3 regions of the Staphylococcus coagulans genome follow, and region 1 is predicted to be linked to each of the others. Evidence: riboswitches for the same ligand, from Rfam matches in the RefSeq annotation. Region 1 holds a riboswitch; each other region holds the start of a gene.
What was found. Region 1 has a riboswitch for S-adenosylmethionine ahead of KM149_RS09640 (LLM class flavin-dependent oxidoreductase). Riboswitches for the same ligand answer to the same signal wherever they lie in the genome.
Positions count from the first base shown of each region.

Region 2: linked by a shared signal. The riboswitch ahead of metK (methionine adenosyltransferase) and the one ahead of KM149_RS09640 (LLM class flavin-dependent oxidoreductase) in region 1 are both predicted to bind S-adenosylmethionine.
Region 3: linked by a shared signal. The riboswitch ahead of KM149_RS01600 (O-acetylhomoserine aminocarboxypropyltransferase/cysteine synthase family protein) and the one ahead of KM149_RS09640 (LLM class flavin-dependent oxidoreductase) in region 1 are both predicted to bind S-adenosylmethionine.

Region 1 is NZ_CP092966.1:2,026,050-2,029,508, forward strand. Features, by position in the region: gene KM149_RS09635 (serine hydrolase domain-containing protein) at 1-638, opposite strand, end outside; SAM riboswitch class I at 1,491-1,605, shown strand; gene KM149_RS09640 (LLM class flavin-dependent oxidoreductase) at 1,673-3,037, shown strand; gene KM149_RS09645 (MFS transporter) at 3,077-3,459, shown strand, end outside.
Region 2 is NZ_CP092966.1:1,074,128-1,077,586, reverse strand. Features, by position in the region: gene KM149_RS05090 (NERD domain-containing protein) at 1-858, opposite strand, end outside; gene metK (methionine adenosyltransferase) at 948-2,147, opposite strand; SAM riboswitch class I at 2,254-2,363, opposite strand; gene pckA (phosphoenolpyruvate carboxykinase (ATP)) at 2,695-3,459, shown strand, end outside.
Region 3 is NZ_CP092966.1:371,481-374,939, reverse strand. Features, by position in the region: gene KM149_RS01605 (LLM class flavin-dependent oxidoreductase) at 1-425, opposite strand, end outside; SAM riboswitch class I at 472-571, opposite strand; gene KM149_RS01600 (O-acetylhomoserine aminocarboxypropyltransferase/cysteine synthase family protein) at 735-2,012, opposite strand; SAM riboswitch class I at 2,076-2,174, opposite strand; gene nrdG (anaerobic ribonucleoside-triphosphate reductase activating protein) at 2,370-2,909, opposite strand; gene nrdD (anaerobic ribonucleoside-triphosphate reductase) at 2,906-3,459, opposite strand, start outside.

The DNA.
Region 1 (3,459 bases):
GCATCATTATAGAAGTGTTTGTGATAATGCTTCGGATCCACGCCTCTTTTTTGAATTGAATCGACAGCCTCGTCTAAATTTAGAATATCTTTAGAACCTTTGTACTTGTATAGACCACTACGATGTAACATCAAGTCTTTCAACGTAATTTTCGGTGTCGTTTCAAAATGAGATAAATATCGATCCACGTCATCATTAATATTAATTTTGTCATCTAATTCTAGTTTTTTAACCATCATTCCTGTTAAAAACTTTTGAGCTGAACCAATCAAGTAAAGAGTATTTGGATTATTCGGTTTCCCGTTCTCTAAATCTTGAAATCCATAGCCTTTGTTCATCTTTAACTTACCATTTTCAAAAACAGCGATAGAACCGTTAAATTGCACATTTTTTAAATACTGGTCAATTTGGTTATAATTCAGATTCTTTTGATCAAGTACCGTTTTTAAGCGGGGAATATAATCCGTATTCTCAACGCTATTTTTCTTTTTCTCTTGCTGACTCGCTTGAAAATTTGTCAGTTCTTGTTCATGCTGCTTTTTAAAATAACGGTATAAACTCAAACTGCCTATTAATATGACTAATGCAACAAAACAAACGAATACGTTCACTAATAATGATTTATTTTTTTTATTCACTCTCGTTTTACTCCTCTTATAATCATTAGACAAGTTCCAGATTTAAACAGCATCGATTGCAGTCATGATAAGTCTGTCTCAATCTAAAACTTGGTATTCGGTCACTGTTCAATAAGAGAAAGTGAATATCTCCCCATCATTGAGCTAGGACTGGACAATATAGAGTTTACCATGAACATAATACTTTGCAAAAATATTTAATAATTTTATTGTCCACTATGATTATTTTACACATTTAAAGCTTTATAAATCCGAAGTATTCATGCTTAAAACACGATAAATTTTAAGGAAGCGCATCGAGTGAATAAACCTAACTTTATATACATTATTATTTCAAAGTATATGCAATAGCATTTTTATCTATTTAAAATAAAAAGGCTGAGACAATTTTTTTCTGCCTCAGCCTTAACCATTTAGTTTCTTGGTTCACCGTGTACAAGGATGCTACTTAATAAGTCAAACACTTTTTTGATAAAACCAAAAATGCCAGCCATTGTTTTCATCTCCTTTTTCTTTAATTACATTTTTATTGTAATGCTTATTTCTAAAAATTTGTTACTTTTTGCGTAAATGGTTTATTTCTATTCCTAAGTGTAATATGTTTTTCTTTATGTTTAATCGTTTAATATTATTTTTATAATAAATTGACTTTATTTTAAAAAATACAACACCATTGTTTAAAATCAGTGCATTGATCATTCTTTTCAAATTTAAGTATGAAGACTTTAACTTCTATTTCAGTTTTTACAATCTTTAATATTTAATATTCATAGTAATTTGATAAGTATAGTTGACTTTTTAAAAGACACCCGCTAAAATACAAAATATATTATTTTCAGAAAATTCATATAAAACTTATCTAGAGAAGCGGAGGGACTGGCCCTATGAAGTTTCGGCAACAGGCTATATGGTACTGTGCCAATTCCAGTAACTGATGCGCATCTTCGTATCGGTTAGAAGATAAGATTACATGGCAATACTTCTTATCTTTAAAGTAAAGAAGTATTGCTTTTTAATTTTTAGGGGGTCTATTTATGTCAAAGAAACAAATACATTTAAACGGTTTTGTCCAACAGTCTCCATCACCGCATTCCATAGGTTTATGGAAACACGAAAAAGATAAAGGGCATCTTCATGGAGATATCGAATATTGGACGCATCTTGCGCAAACACTCGAAAAAGGAAAGTTTGATGCCCTTTTTATGGCTGACGTTTTAGGGACTTATAGTGCCTATGAAAATTCTCATAGGGCTGCCACAAAATATGCAGTTCAATTTCCTGCTTACGATCCGATTGCAGCGATTTCAGCAATGGCAGCAGTTACGAAGCACCTCGGTTTTGCACCTACCGTATCAACAACATATGCAAAGCCTTATCAATTAGCGCGACAACTCTCTACACTAGATCACTTATCTAAAGGACGAATCGGATGGAATGTCGTTACCTCTTATTTAGAAAGTGAGGCTGTCAACTTAGGTCTCACAGAGCGATTACCAAAAGAAACACGCTATGACCGAGCGGATGAATTTTTAGAAGTCACTTACAAATTATGGGAAAAGAGTTGGGATGACCATGCTATCGTCAGAGATATTGACAGCGATACATATACAGATCCTGATAAAGTCAACTTAATTCATCATAAAGGCAAGTTTTTCAATGTTCCAGGTCCTCACCTTGTTGATCCTTCACCACAACGAACACCTGTTATTTTTCAGGCAGGCGCTTCTTCACGAGGGCGTGATTTTGCAGCGAAACATGCAGAAGCTGTCTTTACGACACAACACTCTTTAGATGCTTGTAAAGCTTATGTCGAGGATGTAAGAGCACGCGCAGAAAAATTCGGGCGTGATAAAAACTCATTGTTATTTTTACCGCTTATTATGCCAATTATTGGAGAAACTGAAGAAGCAGCTGAAGAAAAACATCAAGCATTAGTTGAATTGGTCAGTTATGAAGGAACCGCTGCTTTATTGAGTGGACATACCGGTATTGATTTCTCTCAATACGATCCAGATCAATATCTAGAAAGCATTGAAACTGGTGCAATTCAGCATGCTATGGATATGTATACTAAAGACCCAAATCGCAAATGGACGTTGCGAGAAGCGATTAAATTTCATGGCTTAGGGACAGGTCCAGTCCGCTTCGTAGGCACACCTGAAAAGATTGCAGATCAACTGGAAGAGTGGATTCGTGTTGCTGATGTAGACGGATTTAATGTTGCACAAGCCTATTCTCCGGGCACACTTGAAGCGTTTGTTGAAAAAGTGGTTCCAGTCCTTCAAGAAAGAGGCATTTATCGACAAGATTATGAAGGAGAGACACTTCGAGAAAACCTATTTGGTCAAGGTGCAAAATACATTCGTGAAGATCATCCAGCACGTCAACTTTCAAATTAAAAAACTACTGTAATTTTATTTTATAAAGGGAGGGATTATATGAAAATTTCGGTCTCAAAGCTTGGATTTCCACCTTCATTGTTATGGGGCTACGTAGGTGTTTTAATATTTATGATGGGAGAAGGTTTAGAAGCCGCATGGATTAGTCCCTATCTTATTGACCATGGATTGACACTACAACAAGCTGCCTATGTCACTACCTGCTACGGTGTGACCATAGCCATTGCATCATGGTTTTCTGGTGTGTTAGTTGAAATGTTTGGACCACGAAAAGTGATGCTGACAGGTACAGTTATCTATATTATTGGACAAATATTATTTATTAGTTGGGCTTTACCTTCTGAACACTATTTTTTGATGATTATTACCTATAGTGTACGTGGATTTGGCTATCCTTTATTTGCATATGCTTTTCTCGTATG
Region 2 (3,459 bases), 950 kb from region 1:
TTGAATACGACCATGGAAAACAAATTTGTTAAAGAACTCATTCAACTGCTCTGGGCCTACTAAAACTTTTGTTGTTCCTTGTGTTGTAAAGCTTGAGATAGTTACATCGCCTTCACGTTTTGGATTAAAATATAAAATCGTAGTTGGTGTATATTTTAAATCCAATTGACGTTGCAATTGTGTTGCAACTTGCTCAATTTGTTTGATTTGTTGTGTATAGTCTTTGATTGAAAGTGCATTTTGTTCACCATCTTGTTGGTCTAACACAACCATCTGTGGTGTTGATGGATCTAAATCTAATATTTTGAAAACTTGCTCTAACATTGGATTTTCTGAAAATTGATTTTGACTAACGCCTTGGTAAACATGACCTTTTAAAAGTTCAGAATCTATAATATAAAGACCTGTGCGTGTCAAAACGAGATGACTCATACGTGTAATATCCTCTAAATCATTAGTGGGTAAAAAGATATTGGCCATGATATGCATATCTTCTGGTCGAATACGTTTTTCTTTGACTAATCTTTCACGTATTCCAAGTAAACGCATATCTGTCACATATTCACTACTATTTTTTGAAAATAATTTTAAAGCATCAATTTCTCTATTTTTTGAAGAAAGCATTGTTTCATATTCTTCTTTATGTTGCGTGTCCGCTTTTTTCTTTTCAATTCGAACTTTTTCAAGCTCTTCTTCATGTTCGTGAGTCAGTTGATCTTGCTTCGATTGATATTGACTTGCGTAACTTTCTTTAGCTTTCTTTTTACTTTTGAGCGCTACCAAAAACAAAATAAAGAATAATGCTGCAATTACAATAGCAGCAATGAGGCCTATTTCGATTGGACCAAATTGTGTCATTTGCAATACCTTCCTTTTATCTACATTTCTACAGTTATTTCTATTATATTAAATAACTATAAAATTAGCGATAGTTAAAGCAATAAAATTTATTGTAAAGCAGAAACCGCTTCTTTTAATAATTCAATTTTATCTGTTTTTTCCCAAGGTAATTGCACATCATTTCGACCAAAGTGGCCATATGCAGCCGTTTGTTTATAAATTGGACGTTGTAAATCAAGCATTTTAATAATTCCAGCAGGCCGTAAATCAAAGTGATCACGTACTGCTTGAATTAAAGTATCCTCACTGACTCTTCCTGTACCAAATGTATCGATGGCGATAGAAACTGGCTGAGCGACACCAATGGCGTAGGCAAGCTGCACTTCACATTTATCTGCAAGTTGAGCAGCTACAATGTTTTTTGCGACATAGCGCGCTGCATAGGCTGCGGAACGGTCTACTTTTGTAGGATCTTTTCCTGAAAACGCGCCCCCACCATGACATGCATAACCGCCGTAAGTATCAACAATAATTTTACGCCCAGTTAAGCCTGCATCGCCTTGTGGACCACCAATGACAAAACGCCCTGTTGGATTAATGAAAAATTTAGTCTCTTCATCTAATAAGCTTGGGTCTACTGTTGGATAAATAACATACTCTTTAATATCATTTTGAATTTTTTCTAATTCAATTTCTTCGTGATGTTGTGAAGAAACAACGATTGTATCGATACGTTTTGGTTGATTTTGTTCATCATATTCAACAGTCACTTGGACTTTACCATCAGGTCGTAAATAATCTAAAGTTCCATTTTTACGGACTTCTGATAAACGTTTCGATAATTTATGTGACAGGTCAATTGGTAATGGCATGAGTGTATCTGTTTCATTTGTCGCAAAACCGAACATCAAGCCTTGATCGCCAGCACCAGTATTTAACTCTTCGTCATTCATTTCATCACGATATTCCAACGCGCGATCGACACCTTGTGCAATATCAGGTGATTGTTCATCTATCGCTGTTAAAACAGACATTGTTTTATAGTCGTAACCATACTTCGCACGTGTATAACCAATCTCTCTAACTGTTTCGCGTACGACTTTTGGAATATCGACATAAGTAGAAGTAGAAATCTCACCCGCGATTAAGGCCATACCTGTCGTCACTGTCGTCTCACAAGCGACACGTGCATTTTTATCTCCTTTCAAAATTTCATCCAAAATTGCATCAGAAATCTGGTCTGCAATCTTATCAGGATGACCTTCTGTTACTGATTCTGAAGTAAATAAGCGTCTGTTGTATGTCATAATAAACTCCTTTATATAATGGATTACGAACATTCTCTCTCTGAGCTCAATAAAAAAAGAGCCTTTCAACACTATAAAATAGAGTGAAGGCCCTAACGTCCATTCGCTCTTATCGTTCAGACCATATTTGTCTGCAAACGGTTTGGCACCTTTCTTCGTTAAAAGAGGTTGCTGGGTTTCATTGGGTCCATGTCCCTCCACCACTCAGGATAAGAGAATCCGTTAGCACTATATTACATAACTTTTATCAGTCTGTCAATTTCGTACTTCTGCACAAATCATTTCTAAAACCTTTCTTATCTAGAAAGATTTATGATAAATGCATCGATATTCATGGAAGAAAACCACTAAAAAATTGGATATGAACGTGAAGCATTTAAGTTTCCGTTTAAGTTATAGCTGAAATCACTAGCAGAATACGTAAAAATAAATATTTAATCTAAATGCTGTTATTTTTTCTTAAATATAGTAGGGATTATTTCTCTAATATGTTATACTCTTAAATTGTAAAGGCTTACATTCAACAAAATTCGGAGGGGATTAGATCATGTCATTTAATACTAGTGCGTTAGAGGCATTAATCGATAAGCCAAGTTCTCATTTTCAACTTACAACAACAGAACTTTATAACAAAATCTTAAAACGTGATGAAGCAGAGTTAACAGAACTCGGTGCCATCAATGCGAAAACAGGTGAATACACGGGGCGCTCACCTAAAGATAAATTTATTGTAGACAATCCACAGGTGAAAGACGATATCGATTGGGGGGCGATTAATCAACCTATATCAGAAGAAAAATTTCTCAATCTCTACCATAAAGTTATTGATTACTTAAACGACAAAGAAGAATTGTTTGTTTTTAATGGCTACGCAGGAAGTGATTCGAATTCGCAACTTAAATTGACAGTGGTTAATGAATTCGCATGGCATAATTTATTTGCGCAAAATATGTTTATTAAACCGACTTCTAAAGAAGAAGCTTCAAAAATCAAAGCAGATTTTACATTAATTTCTGCACCCCACTTTAAGGCAGATCCAAAAATCGATGGTACACGCTCAGAAACTTTTGTTATCATCTCTTTCAAGCATAAAACGATTTTAATTGGTGGCACAGAATATGCGGGTGAAATGAAAAAATCTGTCTTCTCTGTCATGAACTATTTGTTACCACAACATAATATTATGAGCATGCATTGTTCAGCGAATGTTGGAGATAAAGGCGATGTCGCACTCTTCTTTGGACTCTCTGGAACAGGTAAAACAACATTATCAGCAGACCCAAATCGTAAACTCATTGGTGATGACGAGCAC
Region 3 (3,459 bases), 830 kb from region 1:
CTTTCTAAATAAGACGTCACAACATTCCAACCTAATCGGCCATTTGTCAGATGATCAAGTGTAGATAATTGACGTGCCAACTTATATGGCTGGGCATAGGTAGTAGAGACAGTAGGTGCAATACCAATATGCTCAGTTACCGCTGCAATGGCAGAAACGAGCGGAATAGGATCATGTGCGGGGAGTTGAACTGCGTGTTTCACTGCGGCGTCATGAGATTGGTTGTAAACACTATAAGTGCCCAACACATCAGCAATAAAAATACCATCAAATAAACCACGTTCTAAAGTTTGAGCAATATCCGTCCAATATTTTAAATTGTGGTGTGTCGCTCCTTTATCTTTTGGATGTTTCCATAAACCTGAAGCATGGGGAGAGGGAGAGTTTTGGACGAATCCGTTAAAATGAATTTGTTTTCGTGTCATGAACATTACCTCCTAAGAAATAGGAAGATAAGGCATAGCTGTAGTTGACTTATCTTCTAGCAATTGTGCTACTGGAATTGGCACAGTGAATTAATCCTGTTGCCGAGATTTCATCGGGCCAGTCCCTCCATCTCTCTTGATAAGACGATGATGTACACTCATGGGGTACTTTTTAATAAGTGAAAGGTAAAACACTGACCGGTAGAATAATCACTTCCTTCACATGGCGGCTTACGCTTTAAAAGCGCTCATGTCAATCTACCAGATCATGAATTTCCATTTATTTTCATTTTGTGCGACGCTTAAAAGTTAAATTTTGGCAAAGCCTTTTTCCAAATCTGCGATAATATCATCGATATGCTCAAGTCCTATCGAAAGACGAATCGTCTCCGGGGCAATACCTGCTGCTGTTTGTTCTGCTTCCGTCAATTGTTGATGTGTCGTGGATGCGGGGTGAATGACAAGTGACTTTGCATCTCCTACATTCGCTAATAAAGAAAATAATTCTAAGCCTTCAATAAACTTTTTACCTGCTTCGTATCCACCTTTAACACCAAAGGTAAAGATGGAACTTGCACCTTTTGGTAAATACTTCTCTTTTAACGCGTAATATTCACTCGTAGGTAAACCAGCATATTTAACCCATGCGACTTTATCATGCTTTTCAAGATATTGTGCAACTTTTTCAGCATTTTCCACATGACGTTCTAATCGTAATGAAAGTGTCTCTAAGCCTTGCGTTAGTAAAAATGCATTGAATGGTGAAATCGCTGCCCCTGTATCTCTTAAAATTGTTGTACGAATTTTAAAAGCAAGTGCGGCTTCTCCAAATTTTTCACTGAACACTAAGCCGTGATAAGACGGATCGGGTTCACTTAATCCTGGAAACTTGCCATTATCCCAATTAAAGTTACCTGCATCAACAATAACACCACCCATTGATGTTCCGTGCCCACCAATAAATTTGGTCGCAGAATGAACAACAATGTTCGCGCCATATTCAATTGGACGTAAAAGATAAGGCGTTGCAAATGTATTATCAACAATAAGCGGTATACCTTGAGCTTTTGTAATCGCTGCAAGTGCATCGAAATCCTCAACATTGCCTTCTGGGTTCCCAATGGTTTCTACAAATAATGCCTTCGTATTGTCTTGAATCGCATTTTCTATACTACTGACATCTTTCGTATCTACTAATGTGACATCAATCCCATATTTAGGTAACGTATGTGTGAAAAGCGTATGTGTTCCGCCATATAATGTGGAACTTGCTACAATATGATCACCCTTCTGTGCTACAGCTTGAATCGCATACGTGATGGCTGCCATACCTGAAGCAACTGCTACACCAGCCACACCCCCTTCAAGTTCAGCCACACGTGTTTCAAGCACGTGTGTGGTAGGATTCATCAGTCGTGTGTAAATATTCCCAAGTTCATCTAAGCCGAATAAATTCGCCGCATGTGCCGTATCATCAAAAGTAAAAGATGTCGTTTGATAAATCGGTAAAGCACGTGAATGGCTACTTTCGTCGACTTCTTGTCCTGAGTGCAATTGCAAAGTTTCAAATTTAAAATCACTTGTCATTTGACATTCCCCCTAATAATAAAAAATAAAAGCCTACCTGATAAAGATAGACTTTTACTAGAAGACTTATCTCTCAGGTTAAATCACCTGCAGGAATTAGCACCTAACTGAATAGGTTGCCTGGTTTCAAAGGGCCTGTCCCTCCACCAATCTTGATAAGTATGATTCAATTGTTAAAATGCAAGATGTATCGTGCAAATAGAACGGCCAATACAATAACCGTGCGGGTGTTTTATTGGCTTTTAATGATACCACAAGTCTATCTAACATCCTTAACGATGTCAATACACAAATCCGAATTTTCTTACAAATTGAAAAAATTTGAAAAATGTCTGTTCGTATCAACACGTAGCCTGTTTATTCAATGTAAATCGACTGGCTGATCATTTCGGTTTTAATAAACTGTTGGACATCAATGACACGTTGATTTAATGACCCTTTATAGGGCAAATTAGGTTGATATAATTTTTGAATGAACATGCCGTCTACAATGACATCAACTTGTTTTAATAACGCAGTCCGTTCATCATTCGCAAACCATAAATACTCAAATAAAAAGCCTGTCCAAACCCAAATTGATTTCCGGCTACCGTAGCGTTCTCGAAAAGCATGTACTAATGGGATAACAATATCTAAATTACAAAAAGGTTCGCCCCCTAAAATGCTTAATCCTGAAATATATTCCGGTGCACACGCATCTAACACTTCCGATATCAATGTTTCCGTTGCCCGTTCACCATATCGAAAATTTTGAGCTGCCACATTGTAACAACCTTCGCATAAAAATGGGCAACCTGAAACATAGACACTGCAACGTACACCTTCTCCATCGACGAAGCTTTGGTATTCGATTTTAGCGATATAACCTGCACCCTTTTTTATTTTTTGTGCAATCATGAGGGATTCGCTTTCATATGTTTCACACGTGCGCACATTTCTTTATGACGCCCTTCAATCATTGGCCGTTGCACAGGATTACCTAAATAACCGCATGTCCGTTTAACAACATCGACCGTTTCAGGATTATGGTTTCCGCAATGTGGGCAACTATAACCTTTTTCAGTTGTTTCAAAGTCTCCTTCGAAACCACAGTCATAACAACGATCGATTGGGATATTTGTACCTAAATAGCTCACACGATCGTATGAATAATCCCACACCGCTTCAAGCGCTTTCACATTATGGTCTAATTTAGGGTACTCACAATAATGAATATAACCACCGCTTGCAAAATGAGGATAATCTTTTTCAAAATCTAATTTTTCGAACGGTGTCACGTCTTTTCGTACATCGTAATGAAACGAGTTTTGATAATAACCTTTATCTGTAATATCAGGAATCGAGCCAAACGCCTCATAGTCTAAACGGCAAAATCGATCTGTCAAAGACTCACTTGGTGTGCTATAAATACTAAACCAAATGTCATGCGCTTCAGTCCAACTATATT